2 linked regions of the Halorhodospira halochloris genome follow. The protein of the gene in region 1 binds, or shares a complex with, the protein of each later gene. Links are inferred from orthologs where the notes say so. Each region holds a gene or a part of one and is shown on either strand. Other genes may lie near its edges.

Region 1 (8,032 bases):
TGATCATGCCGGCGGCATGGATGACCTTCATGCCGGAGTAATTAGGCTTATCGGTGATCCGCATGAGCGCTTTCAAGAGGATCCGGTGCGGATGCTCAGGGCGGTGCGCTTTGCGCTCAAGCTCGGTTTTCGTATCCATCCGGATACGGCGCGACCGATACCAGAGCTAGCCCCCACCCTGGCCGATATGCCGGCAGCCCGGCTGTTTGATGAAGTGCTCAAGCTCTTTCTCTCGGGGATGGCGCTGGAATCATTCGAGATGCTACGCCATTTCTCGCTCTTTGATCCCTTGCTGCCGGTGACAAGCGAGGCGCTGAAAGAAGATGGCGATGAGTCATGGGTCCCCTTTTTAGCCGCTGCATTGCGCAGCACGGATGAGCGGGTGGGGGCGGATAAGCCGGTGACCCCGGCCTTTCTCTTTGCTGCACTGCTCTGGCCGGCGGTGCGCAAGCGCGAGCGGGAGTTGCGGGCGGCGGGAGAGCAACCGGCACCGGCCATCCAGCAGGCCGGGTCTGAGGTGCAATCGGCGCAGCAGTCACGCATAGCGCTGCCCAAGCGCTTTAGCATTCCTATGCGCGAGATCTGGTCGCTGCAGGCGCGTTTGGAACGCCGCGGAGCCCGGCGTGCTCAACGACTGATGCGCCATCCTAGGTTCCGGGCAGCTTATGACTTTCTCGAGTTGCGCGCTGGTAGTGGCGATGCGCCAAGCGAGCTGGCGCAATGGTGGCGGCAACTGCAACAGGATTCGCCTAACTCGCCAGCTGCCAAGCAGCAGGGGAAAAGTAGGGAGGAGAACGGCGCGAGCACTGCTAATGCCGACGATAAAGCTGCTAATAAGCCCCGCCGAGGTTCACGGCGGCGAGGTAAAAGAGGCGGTGCTAAGGGGCGCAGCAAGGTGAGTGAGGAGGGTTAAGTGGCTATTGTGCCCGCCTACATCGGTATGGGCAGTAATCTGCATAACCCGCCGCGGCAGTTGAGGCAGGCCCTTGCTCATCTCGCTGAGCTGAGTTCGGCCACTTTGATGCAGGTCTCCGGGTTCTATCGTAATCCTGCTATGAATGCGCCGGGTTTGGCGGAGCAGCCGGATTTCGTCAATGCGGTGGCGAGGCTTGATTCGCAGCTCTCGCCCCATGAGCTATTGGATCAGTTGCAGGCTATTGAGAGGCGGCAGCACCGCCAGCGTGATCGGGATTTGCGCTGGGGGCCGCGAACATTGGACTTGGATTTGTTAGTTTATGGGGATGTTCAGCTCGCTGATGACAGGCTAACAATACCTCATCCGGGGCTAGAGCACCGGCCGTTTGTCGTCTTTCCTCTAGTGGAGATCGAGCCGCAGCTGATAGTCCCCGGTATGGGGGAGATTGGCGAGATAGCTGCCCGGTTAGATGCTGGTCAGCTCCTGCGAATCGATTCATAGATTTTTTTAGTGCGTGCCGATTGCACAGTAACGGCATGCGGAGGTGGTATGAGCGCTAGTGCCAGTGGTAGTCAAAGCAGAGGATCTGGCCATGGTGAGTCGGATGCCCCGATAACGCCGGTGACTGTTGCTGCCCTTGCGGCGATGAAATCAAGGGCGGAGCCGATTGCTTGTCTGACAGCGTATGACTTCGGCTTCGCCGCGGCCTGTGATCAGTCCGGGGTAGACTTGCTGCTAGTGGGTGACTCATTGGGGATGGTCGTCCAGGGGCATGAGACGACGCTGCCAGTGAGTGTTGATGATGTTGTCTACCACACCCAGTGTGTTGCCAGAGGTGCCCAGCGAGCGTTGGTGGTGGCTGATATGCCGTTTATGAGCCACACCGATGTTGAGTTGGGGCTGCTCAATGCCGGTAAACTGATGAAGGCAGGCGGGGCGCAGATGGTCAAGCTCGAGGGGGGTGCGGAGCAGGCGGCCCTAGTCGAGCGGTTGACCGAGAATGGTATCCCGGTATGTGCCCACCTCGGGTTGAAGCCTCAGCGGGTCCATAAGTTGGGCGGTTATCGGGTGCAAGGTAGGGCAGAGCAGGAGGCCCGGGATATGGAGGCGGACGCCAAAGCCCTTGAGCAGGCGGGGGCGGATCTGCTGATTCTCGAGTGCGTGCCGGCGGAATTGGCCAAGCATTTGGCGCAGAGCCTGCGGATGCCGGTTGTGGGCATCGGTGCTGGACGCGGCTGTGATGGCCAAATCCTGGTTCTTCATGATGTGCTAGGGGTGACTAGGCACCCACCCCGCTTCGCCGAGGATTTTGGTAGTTCGGCTGGTGGGGTAATGGCTGCCATTAGGGCGTATGTAACGGCGGTCAAACAGGCCACATTCCCTGGTAAGGAGCACGAGTTTAAGGCGTGATACAGCTAAGCGAACGCCATGAGATGCGCCAGCAAGCCCGCCACTGGCGGGCTCGAGGAGAACGTATCGGTCTGGTGCCGACTATGGGTAATCTGCATCAGGGCCACCTAAAGCTGGTGGAGGAGCTATCGAACCACGTCGATAGGCTGGTGGTCTCAGTCTTTGTTAATCCCTTGCAGTTTGGTCCTAGCGAAGATTATGAGTCCTATCCGCGCACCCTGGCAGATGATTTGCGCGCTCTCGCTGGCTATCCGGTAGACGCGGTCTTCGCTCCCTCAGCGGAGCAGATGTATCCGCGCGGTGCCCCGGCAACCACGATTGATCTGCCTGCGCTTACCAATACCCTATGCGGCGCTGATAGGCCTGGCCATTTTGCCGGGGTGGCGCTGGTTGTGGCCAAGTTGTTCAATATTGTTGAGCCGGATGCCGCGGCGTTTGGTAATAAGGATTATCAGCAGCTACAGGTGATCCGCCGCTTGGTACAGGATCTTGACTATCCGGTTGAGATTCTGGGAGTTGCGACTGTGCGTGAAGCGGATGGCTTGGCTCTAAGTTCGCGGAACAACTATCTGGATGCTGAGCAACGTCGTGTCGCCGCCGAGCTCTATGCGACCCTGCAGGAGATGGTGGCCGAGCTGCGCGCCGGGCGTCGCGATTATCAACAGCTGGAGGCGGCGGGCGCAACACGACTTAGGCAGGCGGGCTTTTCACGCGTGGATTATCTGGCAATTCGCCGCAGCGACGATCTGGCTGCGCCGTCTCCGGCTGATACCGAGCTGGTCTGCCTGGGAGCAGCGCAGGTAGGGGCAGCCCGACTTATTGACAATATCGCAGTGCGATTGATCGACTAGGCTCCTGGAGGCATAATTGCCGAGCCTTGTCAGTTGTGCAGGTGCACATGACTAAACAATCAGGTATGGTTGAAACGAGACTATGTGGTGCGAGGTGATCAAGTAATGCAAATGACGATGCTCAAGGGTAAGCTCCATAAGGCGCGGGTGACCCAGACCGAACTCGAGTATGAGGGGTCTTGCGCCATAGATGCCGAGCTCCTGGAGGCTAGCGGTATTCGCGAGTACGAGCAGATCCATGTCTACAACATTGAGAATGGAGAGCGCTTTGTAACTTATGCGATAACCGGTGAGCATGGCTCGCGAATGATCTCAATGAACGGGGCGGCTGCGCATAAGTGTAACGAGGGTGATAGGGTCATTATCTGCGCTTACGCTGGGCTTGATAGCGAGGAGTTGGCCGGTTTCCAGCCGCGCTTGGTCTACCTTGATGAGGCAAACCGGGTCACCCACCGGCGTGGCCAGATCCCTTTGCAAGTGGCCTGAGCGTGTTGCACGCGGCGCTCCGGTAGGAGGTGGCGGAGCCTACCCGTGCCCTAGCCTCTCAAGTGCCCACCTGACGTGCTCTCGGACAACAGCGGAGGGATCACTCAACCCGCTGTTGAGGGCACTTACCGACTCTGCTGATGGCGCGCAGTTGCCAAGCGCGACCGCTAGATTGCGCCGCCAGCGCTCATAGCCTGCGCGACGAATGACCATGCCTGCGGTTCGGTCCAAGAAGGTCGCCTCATCCCACTCAAAGAGGTGAGCCAAAAGGGCGTTATCGAGGCCGTGGCGGGGTTGAAAATCATCCAGTGCTGTCTGTGCTGTTTGATGGTTCCAGGGGCATACCTGCTGACAGGAGTCGCAGCCGAAGATCCGGTTGCCGATGGCCGGGCGCAACTCCTCGGGGATGCTGCCGGGGTGCTCGATGGTTAAGTATGAGACGCAGCGCCGCGCATCTAGCTGATAAGGGCTGAGCAGGGCTTGGCTGGGGCAGTTGTGTAGGCAGGCGCGACAACTGCCGCAGTGGTTGCTAACCGGCGAGTCTGGAGCTAAGGGTAGGCTGACGAATAGCTCACCGAGCAGGCAGTAAGAGCCTGCGTCCTTACAGATGAGCTGGGTGTTCTTGCCCACCCAGCCTATTCCCGCCTGACGGGCTAGCGCCCGCTCGAGCACCGGCGCGCTGTCGACGAAGGTGCGGTGGCTAATTGGGCCGTGGCTGGAGTACTCTTGGGCAATCCTCTGTCCGAGCAGGGCAAGCCGTTGACGCAACACCTTATGGTAGTCACGCCCTAGGGCGTAGCGGGCGACATAGCCGCGCGAGGGTTCGGCTAGGACCGCTTGTTGCGCAGCAGAAGTAGCCGGAAAGTGGTCCATGCGGACCACAATGATTGCTTGTGCGTCAGGGAAAAGCTGCTTGGGGCGGGCCCTTTTGCGGCCATGACGGGCCATGAAGTGCATCTCGCCGTGGCGCTGCTGGCGCAGCCAGTCCAGCAGCCGCTCTTCATCCTCGATCGGCAGGTGCGGTGCGGCTATGCGACAGTCACTGAAGCCCAGCTCTTTGGCCCAGGAGCGGATCGGGGCGGGATCGATAGGCTCGGTTGACATTTTTATCCTACAGTCTTTGTGAGTAGTCGGTTTTTAGGTGTTTTTGCCATGCAGGATCCGCACGAATTAGGCCCGTGCAACACAACTATGGCCGAGTATGCCAGTTGTGGCGAAACGGTGAAGTTTCAATTGCCCGATTGTGCCGCTACCGCCGCCTTGGGAGCCGCCATAGGCAGGGCCTTTAGTGCCGGGATGGTCTATCTGTATGGCGATCTGGGTGCCGGCAAGACCAGCATGGTGCGCGCTCTGCTGCGCAGCCGTGGCGTCGAGGGGGCGGTGCGCAGCCCAACCTATACCCTTGTCGAGACCTATGAAACCGACACGGGGCGCGTCTTCCATCTCGACTTATACCGCCTGGCGGAGCCTGAAGAGTTGCATTTTATCGGCCTGGATGAACTAGAGGCGGCAGACCTGTTGACTCTAGTCGAGTGGCCTGAGCGCGGCAGTGGCGTGCTGCCTGCGGCCGATTTGGTGGTTAGGCTGGAGCACTGTAACTTTCCAGGGGAGGGCGGGTCTGCAATAGATGCCACCGATCCTGCCGACAGCCCTCGCCATGTCGAGCTTGAGCCAAGGAGTGATTCTTCAGCCGAATCGCTGCGGCGAGCTTTATCACTTCTTGATATCCCGAGTTGCAGTTCTAAGTAGCTCCCTAATTACTATCCCTAAAGCCGCCTCTAAGGGCTTCCCCTGAGCCGCTTGGCTGCCCTGGGGTGGAGGTCTTGGCGCCAGGGATGGCGCCATGAAGCCTCCAGGGATGGATTCACGGCGTCCTCCACCCCCAGGGCAGCCAAGCGGCTCAGGGGAAGTCCTTAGAGGCGCCTTATGCTAGCACTGCCAGCTGCGACCATACGCGGAAGGTGTAAATCCATCCCTGGGGTGCGGCTTAAAGACTCCCAGTCAGTACGGGACGCCAGCAGTATGGATAAGCAGTCGAAAAAGTTGCTATGGTTTATCAACAATATGCCCTATCATCGTGAATTAGTGAGATAAAATACTTGAATGTTGGGCTCTCCAAAGACTAATCTAGAGATTCTCTAGGGGGGCAGAGGCTTGAGAAGTATGGGGTTGGATAAGTTGCGTTGGCTCTCTGGCTTAGTCTTATTTGCCTTGTTGTGGTCCGTTGTGCCGCTGGCATCGGCGGACGAGGCCAAGATCGAGCGCGTCCACGCGGTGGAGGAGGACTCGCGCTTGCGCATTATTTTTGATCTGGACAATGTGCCGGAGCACGATGTATTCAGTCTCTCTGACCCCTACCGAGTGGTGATCGACTTCGACCAGACTGAGCTTGCTACTCAAGATTTGCCTAGGGCTGGATTGCTGCGGGAGATGCGCAGCGGGGTCCAGCAGAGTGGTCAGTTGCGCCTGGTATTGGATATGGAGGAGCGCGTTGATACGCGCAGTTTTGTGATCGGCCAAGGGGGTGAGCAGGGCCATCAGCTGCTGCTTGATCTCACCCCGGATAAGAGGGAGGCACACGAGGCCTCGCGGGAGCGGGCGCAGCCGGTTCGTTCAGCCTCCGAGCGCAATCAGGACAAGGCTCTGATAGCCATTGATGCGGGCCATGGTGGTGTTGATCCCGGTGCTATCGGGCCGAGCGGTACTTATGAAAAGGATGTCGCCCTGGCGGTGGCGCGTAAGCTGAGGGATCTGATCGAGCAGGAGCCGTCATTGGAGCCGTTGATGATTCGCGACGGCGATTATTACATGGCCTTGCGCGATAGGACGCGCAAGGCGCGCGAGCACGAAGCGGACCTGTTTCTATCCTTGCACGCCGATGGTGCGGAAAACCCCAATGTAAAGGGCGCTAGCGTCTATGCCCTGTCGGTTGACGGTGCCACCTCGGAGCGGGCGCGTATGCTGGCGCGGCGCGAGAATGCGGCAGATTTTCTCGGTGGTGTCTCGCTGGAAGATAAGGACGATGATCTGCGCTCAGTGCTGGTTGATTTGACCCGCGGGGCGACCATTGAGGCCAGCCTTGAGGTAGGCGATTACATGCTCACTGAGCTTGATAGGCACGCCGATCTTCTGCGCAACCGGGTCGATAGGGCTGGTTTTGCGGTGCTCAAATCGGTTGATATGCCCTCCCTATTAATAGAATTGGGATTTATGACTAACGCTGAAGAAGAGCGGCGGCTCAACGATCCTGGCTACCAGAGTCAACTTGCCGATGGCATCCTCGCCGCGGTTAAGCAGTATGCGGGCAATTATATCCTGCCGGAGATCCGCCAGGCTCAGGAGGGTAAACGGGAGCATACGGTGGAGCGTGGCGATAGCTTGTCGCAAATTGCGCGGAAATATCAGGTCAGCACTGATGCCATCAGGCAGGCGAACAACCTCAGCGGCGATCAGATAAACGTCGGTAACACCCTAGTAATCCCGTAGTGACAAAGTCGCCAGCGGTTATGGTGCGCAGCTTGCAGCGCCGGTTCGCGCTGTTTGCAGCGGCCCTGATAAAGATCGTTAAGCTAATCGAGCTTGATCTCCTCGAGCAGGTCGGCGGCGAGGAGGCTGCGTTCGCCGCGCACAGCAGCGGCTTTATCGGCGGCTGTACCGTGAGCTAATACGGCGCAGCGCGCAGCTGTTGCTAGGTCCAATCCCTGGGCGATAAATGCCCCAATCATGCCGCTGAGCACATCGCCCATGCCGCCGCTGGCCATGCCAGGGTTGCCGCAGTTGGCTAGGGCGACATTGACTCCGTCATCAATGATGGTGCCTGGCCCTTTGAGAACGGCGACGGTGCCTGTCCCTTTGGGAGCGGCGACGGTGCCTGTCCCTTTGGCGGCGCCGTTATCTTCGGCGGTGGCGATAGCGGTGGCGATAGTGCCTGCCCCTTTGGAGGTCCCTGAGGTGCCTGTCCCTTTGGCAGCTGTGGACAAGGCGAGGGCGCGGGCAGCGGCAAAGCGGTCGGCGCTTATTTGCGCTGTGCTCTGGCCGAGCAGACGCGCGGCTTCACCGGGGTGGGGAGTGAGGACCGCGTTGTCTGCTGCGACTCCCTGATTGGCCAGGATGTTAAGCCCATCGGCGTCGATTACTTTTGAGATGGGGCTAGCCATAGCGGCGTGCCAGAGCTCGTCTGCCCAGCTGTCCTGGCCGAGCCCGGGGCCGACGACTATCGTGGTGCATCTTTCCAGCAACGCAGCGATTTGGTTGGCTGACTCAACGCCGTGGACCATTAGCTCGGGGCGGGCGCCGACGAGGGCACTTATATGTTCAGTGCGGGTGGCAACACTGACCAGACCGGCCCCGCAGCGCAGCGCCGCCTCGC
Region 2 (7,186 bases), 380 kb from region 1 along the record:
GCTTCGCGGCAGTCTCTCGCAAGAACAACACAAGCTCTATGAGCTGATCTGGAAGCGTGCCCTTGCCTGCCAGATGAAACACGCGACGATTAATACCGTAGCGGTCGATCTAGCTGCCGATAGCGACGACCGACACTTGCTGCGCGCCACCGGATCGACGGTTGCTGACCCGGGTTTCATGGTTGTCTACCGTGAAGGCACCGATGACGGCAAAGATGAATCGGGAGAGAAGTTCCTACCCGAGCTAAGCGAAGGAGAGCGGATCCCGCTCAACGCGATCCGCCCCGAGCAGCACTTTACCGAACCGCCGCCGAGGTATACTGAGGCTAGCCTAGTTCGCACCCTTGAAGAGTACGGCATAGGCAGGCCATCGACCTACGCCTCAATCATCTCGACCTTGCAGCAAAGAAACTATGTCGAGATGGACGGCAAGCGTTTCATACCCACCGACATCGGGCGCACGGTAAATAAGTTTCTTACCGAACATTTCGACCGTTACGTCGATTACGACTTCACCGCCAGGCTGGAAGATGATCTCGACGCCATATCGCGTGGCGAGCGTGATTGGGTTCCGGTCCTTAAAGAGTTCTGGGCTCCATTCGAGCAGCGTGTTGAGGAGAAGAAGAACGTCTCCCGCCAAGAGGCAGTCCAAGCCCGCGAACTTGGCACAGACCCTAAAACGGGCAAGCCGGTTACGGTGCGAATCGGCCGCTATGGCCCATTTGCCCAGCTCGGCTCGCGAGATGATGAAGAGAAGCCGCGCTTCGCTGGACTACGCCCGGGACAGAGTATAGATAAGATAACCCTCGATGAAGCCTTGGTGCTCTTCCAGCTACCACGGGATATGGGCGAGACTGAGGAAGGCGAAGAGGTACAGGTAAATATCGGTCGCTTCGGGCCCTATGTGCGTTTCGGGGGCAAATTCGTCTCCATTCCCAAAGACGAAGACCCCTACACAATAAGCCGCGAGCGCGCTCTGGAACTTGTCCGTGAAAAGAAGCATGCCGACGCCAATCGCACCATCCAGGATTTTGGTGACGGCATTCAGATCCTGCGCGGTCGCTATGGGCCTTATGTAACCAACGGCGAGAAGAACGTTAAAGTGCCCAAAGACCGTGAGCCTGAGACGCTCACCCACGAGGAGTGCCTCGAGATGATCGCCAACGCACCTGCCCGCAAGGGCCGCAGAGGCGCGTCTAAGGGTGGCACGACCAAAAAAGGCGCGACCACCTCCTCCGGCAAGTCAAGCACAGCTGCTAAAGCCAAGTCCGGTAGCTCTGGCACCAAGTCCAAATCCGCCAGCTCCAGCAAGAAAGCCACTAGTACCGGATCCGCCAAGAAAAAGGGCAGTACCAGCACCAAGAAATCAGCTGCGGGAGAGGGCAGCACTAGCGGTAGTTCGACAGTCAAGTCCGGGACAACGCCAAAAAGCAAGGCCAAAAAAGAGAAGGCATAAAGTTACTTTTTGGTTACTCTCAGCTCCCCCGCGTTTCTCACCACGGTAAAGCACACGAGGCAAAAGAGAGGGGAGTCAGGAACAGAAGCTCCCACCGAGGCAGCTCAACGTCACTCGAGCCCCAACCAGCTACAAAAAACCGCGCCGATCAGATAAGCGAAATCCGCTTATCGGCCCCGAATAACCCCTGCCGGCTGCCATGACCTTGAACTTCTCACCCATATCGCCAGGGTGGGTAAGCCTCTGAATGGACTGAGAGGCGGCCAGGCGTTGGCGCTCGTCTGCTGATTCTATATCCGGCTGAGCCAACTCTGCTAACCCGCCGCCGAGCAAGAATGGCCCCTGCGGGGCGTACCCAAGCAGGTCTAGGCCCGCCTCCATCAAGGCATCGGCTAAGGCGCTAAAATCGACAAAAGCTGTAATATCCTGCAGCCCGGGATAGAGAAATGGGTCATTGTGGGCACGATGACGATAGTGAGAGATTAGTGTGCCACTGCCCCGCTCCGGCAGATAGTACTCTCGCCGCGGGTATCCGTAATCGATCCACAGCGTAACTCCGCGCTGTAGTGACTGCGCTATACCGTTAATAAATGCCGGCAAACGGGTACATACTTCAGAGACATAACCTGTAGGTAGCCGACCAAGCCGTGACTCTATGGCTTCAACCGCAGCCACCAAGTCCTTATCAGCAGCCATCCGGCTCCAGGCAAAACTATTTGCTTGGTTAGCTACGCCAAGCTCTAGCACGCCGTCATCGGTCCGGATAAAGCGACGCACCGGCAAGGCGTCGATCACCTCGTTGGCAATCCAGATGCTCTTTTCACTGTCTTCGGGCAGCTGCTCCAGCCACTCGACCCTGTCCAGCAGATCAGTACCAGCGCAAGAGAGTGTTTGCGCCTGCTCAGCACGCAAGGCCCCACTGACCTCGAGCATACGCCAACGTTGCGGCAGAGCGTCGAGACTTTTGAGCTCAGCAAGCGCATCTACAGCCAGCTTTCCCGTTCCCGGCCCGAGCTCGATTACTTCAGCACCGCCTAAATGGGCCATCATCTCGGCGATTTGCCTTGCCAGCGTACGGCCAAATAGAGCGCTCAGCTCGGGCGCAGTAGAGAAGTCGCCCCCAGCCCCAAACCTAGCCGCACCGGCGCGATAGTACCCCAGACCAGGGGCATAAAGTGCCAGTTCCATGAACCTTGCAAAACTAATCACCCCGCCGGCATCAGCTATCTCATCCGCAATCAGCTCATGCAGTCGCGCGCTACTTAGTAAAGCCAGTTCATCAGGCTCTGGCAGATCGTGGGGACTTATCCTGGCTGAGTTGCTCATGGTCGTTCCAAATCACCCAGTGGCCAGCGCGGACGGACTGTAAAGTCAAGGTTATCCCCGCCGCCGGCATTCAACCGCAAGTACCCAGCATAAGCTATCATCGCCGCGTTGTCGGTGCAGTACTCCAAACTAGGGTAGTGGACCGAAAACCCATCGCCCGCCGCTAGCTGATCAAGCCGCTCCCGCAACCTAGCATTTGCCCCCACTCCGCCGGCTACCACCAGTCGCCTACAGCCGGTGTGCTGAAGGGCTCGTCGACATTTGATAGTCAATGTGTCAACCATTGCCTCCTGAAAGGCATAGGCGATATCGGCACGCCTTTGCTCATTAGCACCACCACAGCTCTCTCGAAAACAATGCAAGACCGCGGTTTTTAAACCGCTGAAACTAAAATCCATGCCTGGTCGCTTAGTCATAGGACGCGGCAAATCAATCTCCCCAGGATTGCCCCGCGCCGCTAAACGGGCTATCGCCGGTCCGCCTGGATACGGCAGATCAAGCAGTCGGGCGGTTTTATCAAAGGCCTCGCCTGCGGCATCATCTAGCGACTCACCAAGAATGTGATAGCGACCCAATCCGGCGACTTGGACTAACTGGGTATGACCACCAGATACCAACAGGGCCACCAGTGGCATGGCAGGTGGATTGGGCTCTAGCAAAGGGGCAAGCAGATGCCCTTCCATGTGATGAACCCCTATGGCCGGGACTTGAGCAGCCCAAGCAAAGGAGCGTGCAAAGCCGGCGCCAACCATCAATGCGCCCGGCAGGCCTGGTCCACGAGTCCAAGCAACAGCGTCGATGTCGCGGCCGCTCAAACCGGTTTGAGCAAAAAGCTCGGCCACCAGTCCGGGTAGTTTACGGACATGGTCGCGCGAGGCCAGTTCAGGGACTACGCCTCCGTATACTGCATGATCATCAACCTGACTATGCAGAACGTGGCCCAAGATCCCTTCGCCCGCAGCGTAGACGGCTACTGCTGTCTCATCGCATGATGTCTCAATACCCAAGACCCGACCAAGATCAGGCACGCAGCATCTCTCCCGTATATAGATCCATTATCGGCGTGGGCCGGGTCAATCGACCAACAGCACCTGGTAACAGTGCATCAATCCGGTATCCGAAGTACCTTCTTACCTGCGCTGCCGTGGTCGCCGGAGGTGAGGCCGATCGATTAGCACTACTGGAGATGATCGCCCCGCCATAGGCGCGACACAAAGCGACAGCGGGTGGGTGCTGGGTAATGCGGATGGCCACGCTGGAGTATACCCCCTTAACCCAGCTTGGAAGTGCCCGCGCAGCAGGAACTAACCATGTAATCGGCTCCGGCCTAGCTGCGATCGCCTGCTCGAGCAGCCGAACATTCTCACTCAATGGCTCACCAATGAAGGGCGTCAAAGATCGTATATCGGCGCCTATGACTATCAAACCCTTCCTGGGCGAGCGCACTTTCAGTTCGAGCAACTTTGCTACCGCCGACCTATCCCAAGGATTGCACCCCAGCCCCCAGACCGCCTCGGTCGGATATGCCACAACCCCGCCGCGGCGCAACGCTGTTGCGCAGTAGTTCACTCTAAATGAGCTGTAGCTTCGCCCTGATCGCGAAAAATCCTTACTCATGAGTCGGAGGATTTGCCGATCTGGCTCTCCTCACCCGTGGCCAATCGAACTATGTTTTCCCTATGCCGCCATACAGCAGCCACAGCGATTATTGCGGTAGCTGCGGTCAACACCGGATCTTCCATATGCCAAAGCATGTACGCTGGCGCCATTGCAAAGGCGACGATGGCAGCCAAGGATGAGAACCGGAAGGCCGCGGCGATAGCCAACCAGGTCAGAGCGGTTGCCGCTAAGGCAACTGGTGACCAGGCCAACAACACACCCATTCCAGTAGCCACCCCTTTACCGCCTTGGAAGCGAAAGTAAGCCGGGTATAAGTGGCCAAAGAAGGCAGCCAAGCCGGTAGCAGAGATTATTACCGGGTCAGATGTAACCAACCAAGCCAGCACCACCGGCAGGGTGCCTTTGAGCCAGTCTCCGGCCAGCGTTGCTACAGCAGGGCCCTTGCCGGCCAAACGCAGCACATTGGTCGCACCAGGATTGCCCGAGCCATCTTCGCGAGGATCGCCAAGCTGCAGCACCCGGCAAACCAGAATGGCCGACGAGACAGAACCAACTAAGTAGCCAATTATCACTAATCCGATATCTATCATAAGGCGCGCTTCATTCGTTGATTCCAATTTTTGCTAAGAGCGGTCACAGTGCTCGGTTGCAAGCATAGATGATATGCGTGCTGCTGCAAAGCAACCTACAACAGCTCAGCCACTGCCTGGCAGCGGGCCTGGCGCACAGCCTCACCGACTTCTGGCCCGCGCATGCCTCGCTCGACGAACTCCTTAGCGGTAATCTCCTGCGCCGCATCCAGGGCTCGACGCAGCAAGACCCCCTGCCGATATTCAGCATGACTAGCAACCCCTTCACGGCCTAGGTAATCAGCTTTACAAGCCAGCAGGAAATATTCAAATCGCTGCGGGCGCCTAAATGCATCGAGCCTCTCTAGCAGCTCGACAATTGTCCCTGGCCGTAATTGCAGTGCGCGGTGAGCATGTAAATGGTAGCGCGCAACAATGCGCGCTACATCGCGACACTCCCTCGGCACCCGCAACCTCTCACTAGCCGCTTCGCTAAGCTGTTCACCTCGCACATCATGCTCAGGATGGCTGGGCAACTCCGCACAAGGCGTTTGCGCTTTGCCGGAGTCGTGAAGGAGTACTGCATAGCGAACCGCGAGCGGCATGCCATGATTAGCTGCTACTTCTAGAGCCAGCAAGGTGTGTTTAGCAGCATCCCCTTCCGGGTGATAATCGCTGCGCTGAGGAATGCCGTATAAATCATCTACCTCAACTAGAACCTTCTCCAGGGCTCCACACTCGCGCAAGACCTCTATCATACGCTGGGGAGACGGCTCCATCAGCCCCCTGGACAGTTCCTGCCATACCCTCTCCGGTACCAGCGCATCGGCTTCACCAGCGTCAACCATACGCCGACATAGCTCCATAGTTTGCGGCGCAATTCTAAAGCCGAGTTTGGCAAAACGGGCAGCGAATCTTGCCAGGCGCAATATCCTTAGCGGGTCTTCGGCAAACGCCTGGGTAACATGGCGTAACTGACGCTTAGCCAGGTCTTCTCTGCCACCATACGGATCAATTAGCTGACCATCGGAATCGATTGCCATGGCATTGATGGTCAGATCCCGCCTAGCTAGGTCTTCCTCGAGAGTCACATCAGGACAGGCATGGACTTCAAAACCGTGGTAGCCAGCCGCGGTTTTGCGCTCAGTTCGTGCTAGTGCATACTCTTCGCCTGTTTGCGGGTGCAAGAAGACCGGAAAATCTTTGCCCACCCGGCGATATCCCGCATCTTCAAGCTGCTCAGCAGTAGCTCCAACTACCACCCAATCCCGCTCTTTTACATCCAGCCCCAGCAGTTCGTCCCGGACAGAACCTCCGACGCGATAAATATCCATTATCGGTTACCATATACGTGAATAAAAACCTACCAAGCCATATGAGCCAACCAGCCCCCCGACAGCTTAAATTTCACTGCCAGACTGCGCTGCAGAAGGGAACCTCTAAAAACTTCGCCGGCGCCACCATCCGCCCCGGTGTGGAGGACGCCGTGAATCCATCCCTGGAGGCTTCATGGCGCCATCCCTGGCGCCAAGACCTCCACACCGGGGCGGATGGTGGCGCCGGCGAAGTTTTTAGAGGCCACCAGAAGGTCGACGCGAAATGCTGCTGTTAGAGATGGTGCTCTATCTGTTTATCGGCACCATAGCCGGGGCGAGCGCCGGCCTCTTTGGCATAGGTGGCGGCATCGTAATAGTCCCACTATTAGTAGGAGTATTTGCCCTGCAGGATATCGATTCCTCTGTAACGATGCACTTGGCATTAGGCACTTCGTTGGCAACCATCTGTTTCACCTCAGCAAGTTCTGCTTTAACTCACTACAGTTTAGGATCTGTGAGCGTTAGGACCGTACGCAAACTGGCCCCGGCGATGATTTGCGGAGCCGCTGTAGGCGTCAGCGCGGCTAATTACATCGGCACGGAATTGCTTAAACAGCTTTTCGGGACTTTTTTGTTGCTAATAGCAATAACCCTTGTCCTTGAGATAAGACCCTCTCAAAGTAGAGCCCCGAGCCCCGGCTCTCATCTGCTAGCTGGTACGAGCTTTGGTGCTATCTCAGCCCTATTAGGGGTAGGAGGAGGCACAATGTCCGTGCCTTATCTAATCTGGCGAGGTCACCATACTCACGCTGCCATAGGCTCTTCAGCGGCATGCGCCGTCCCATTCGCGGGAGCTGCTGCGGTTGGTTATGTGTTTATTGGCTGGGGAGATGAAGCAA

What was found.
Region 2: the proteins of tsaE (region 1) and tsaD are in contact, whole or in part, in a crystal structure (PDB 6N9A), measured with the Thermotoga maritima proteins. The link is inferred for Halorhodospira halochloris from one-to-one orthologs. Residues at the interface, in WP_004082108.1 of Thermotoga maritima: Leu37, Gly38, Lys46, Lys57, Val59, Lys60, Ser61, Thr63, Phe64, Thr65, Leu66, Met67, Val69, Pro71, Tyr82, Arg83, Leu84, Asp86, Asp88, Phe89, Asp93, Ile128, Asp130, Glu131, Arg134; in WP_004082750.1 of Thermotoga maritima: Cys10, Asp11, Arg49, His50, Leu82, Gly84, Gly135, Gly136, Glu154, Thr155, Leu156, Asp157, Asp158, Ser159, Glu162, Asp165, Lys166, Arg169, Leu170, Tyr175, Lys213, Thr214, Leu217, Tyr218, Gln221, Arg222, Asn324.

The regions. Positions count from the first base shown.
Region 1 is NZ_AP017372.2:509,830-517,861, forward strand. Bases 3,638-6,613 are described here. They hold tsaE (tRNA (adenosine(37)-N6)-threonylcarbamoyltransferase complex ATPase subunit type 1 TsaE), read left to right. Parts: upstream 3,638-4,815; coding sequence 4,816-5,412; downstream 5,413-6,613. Other genes in these bases: panD (aspartate 1-decarboxylase), read left to right, coding at 3,638-3,663; queG (tRNA epoxyqueuosine(34) reductase QueG), read right to left, coding at 3,703-4,767; HH1059_RS02490 (N-acetylmuramoyl-L-alanine amidase), read left to right, coding at 5,827-6,613. In the rest of the region: polynucleotide adenylyltransferase PcnB, read left to right, coding at 1-913; folK (2-amino-4-hydroxy-6-hydroxymethyldihydropteridine diphosphokinase), read left to right, coding at 914-1,417; panB (3-methyl-2-oxobutanoate hydroxymethyltransferase), read left to right, coding at 1,466-2,326; panC (pantoate--beta-alanine ligase), read left to right, coding at 2,323-3,177; more of panD, read left to right, coding at 3,283-3,637; more of HH1059_RS02490, read left to right, coding at 6,614-7,149; HH1059_RS02495 (NAD(P)H-hydrate dehydratase), read right to left, coding at 7,233-8,032. UniProt on the Escherichia coli protein: Required for the formation of a threonylcarbamoyl group on adenosine at position 37 (t(6)A37) in tRNAs that read codons beginning with adenine.
Region 2 is NZ_AP017372.2:134,533-141,718, reverse strand. The notes cover bases 1,795-4,746. They hold tsaD (tRNA (adenosine(37)-N6)-threonylcarbamoyltransferase complex transferase subunit TsaD), read right to left. Parts: upstream 3,811-4,746; coding sequence 2,779-3,810; downstream 1,795-2,778. Other genes in these bases: plsY (glycerol-3-phosphate 1-O-acyltransferase PlsY), read right to left, coding at 4,396-4,746; tsaC (L-threonylcarbamoyladenylate synthase type 1 TsaC), read right to left, coding at 3,803-4,351; HH1059_RS00660 (class I SAM-dependent methyltransferase), read right to left, coding at 1,795-2,782. Also shown: HH1059_RS00665 (DNA topoisomerase I), read left to right, coding at 1-1,456; more of HH1059_RS00660, read right to left, coding at 1,586-1,794; more of plsY, read right to left, coding at 4,747-4,992; HH1059_RS00640 (multifunctional CCA addition/repair protein), read right to left, coding at 5,088-6,305; HH1059_RS13870 (hypothetical protein), read left to right, coding at 6,458-6,583; HH1059_RS00635 (sulfite exporter TauE/SafE family protein), read left to right, coding at 6,571-7,186.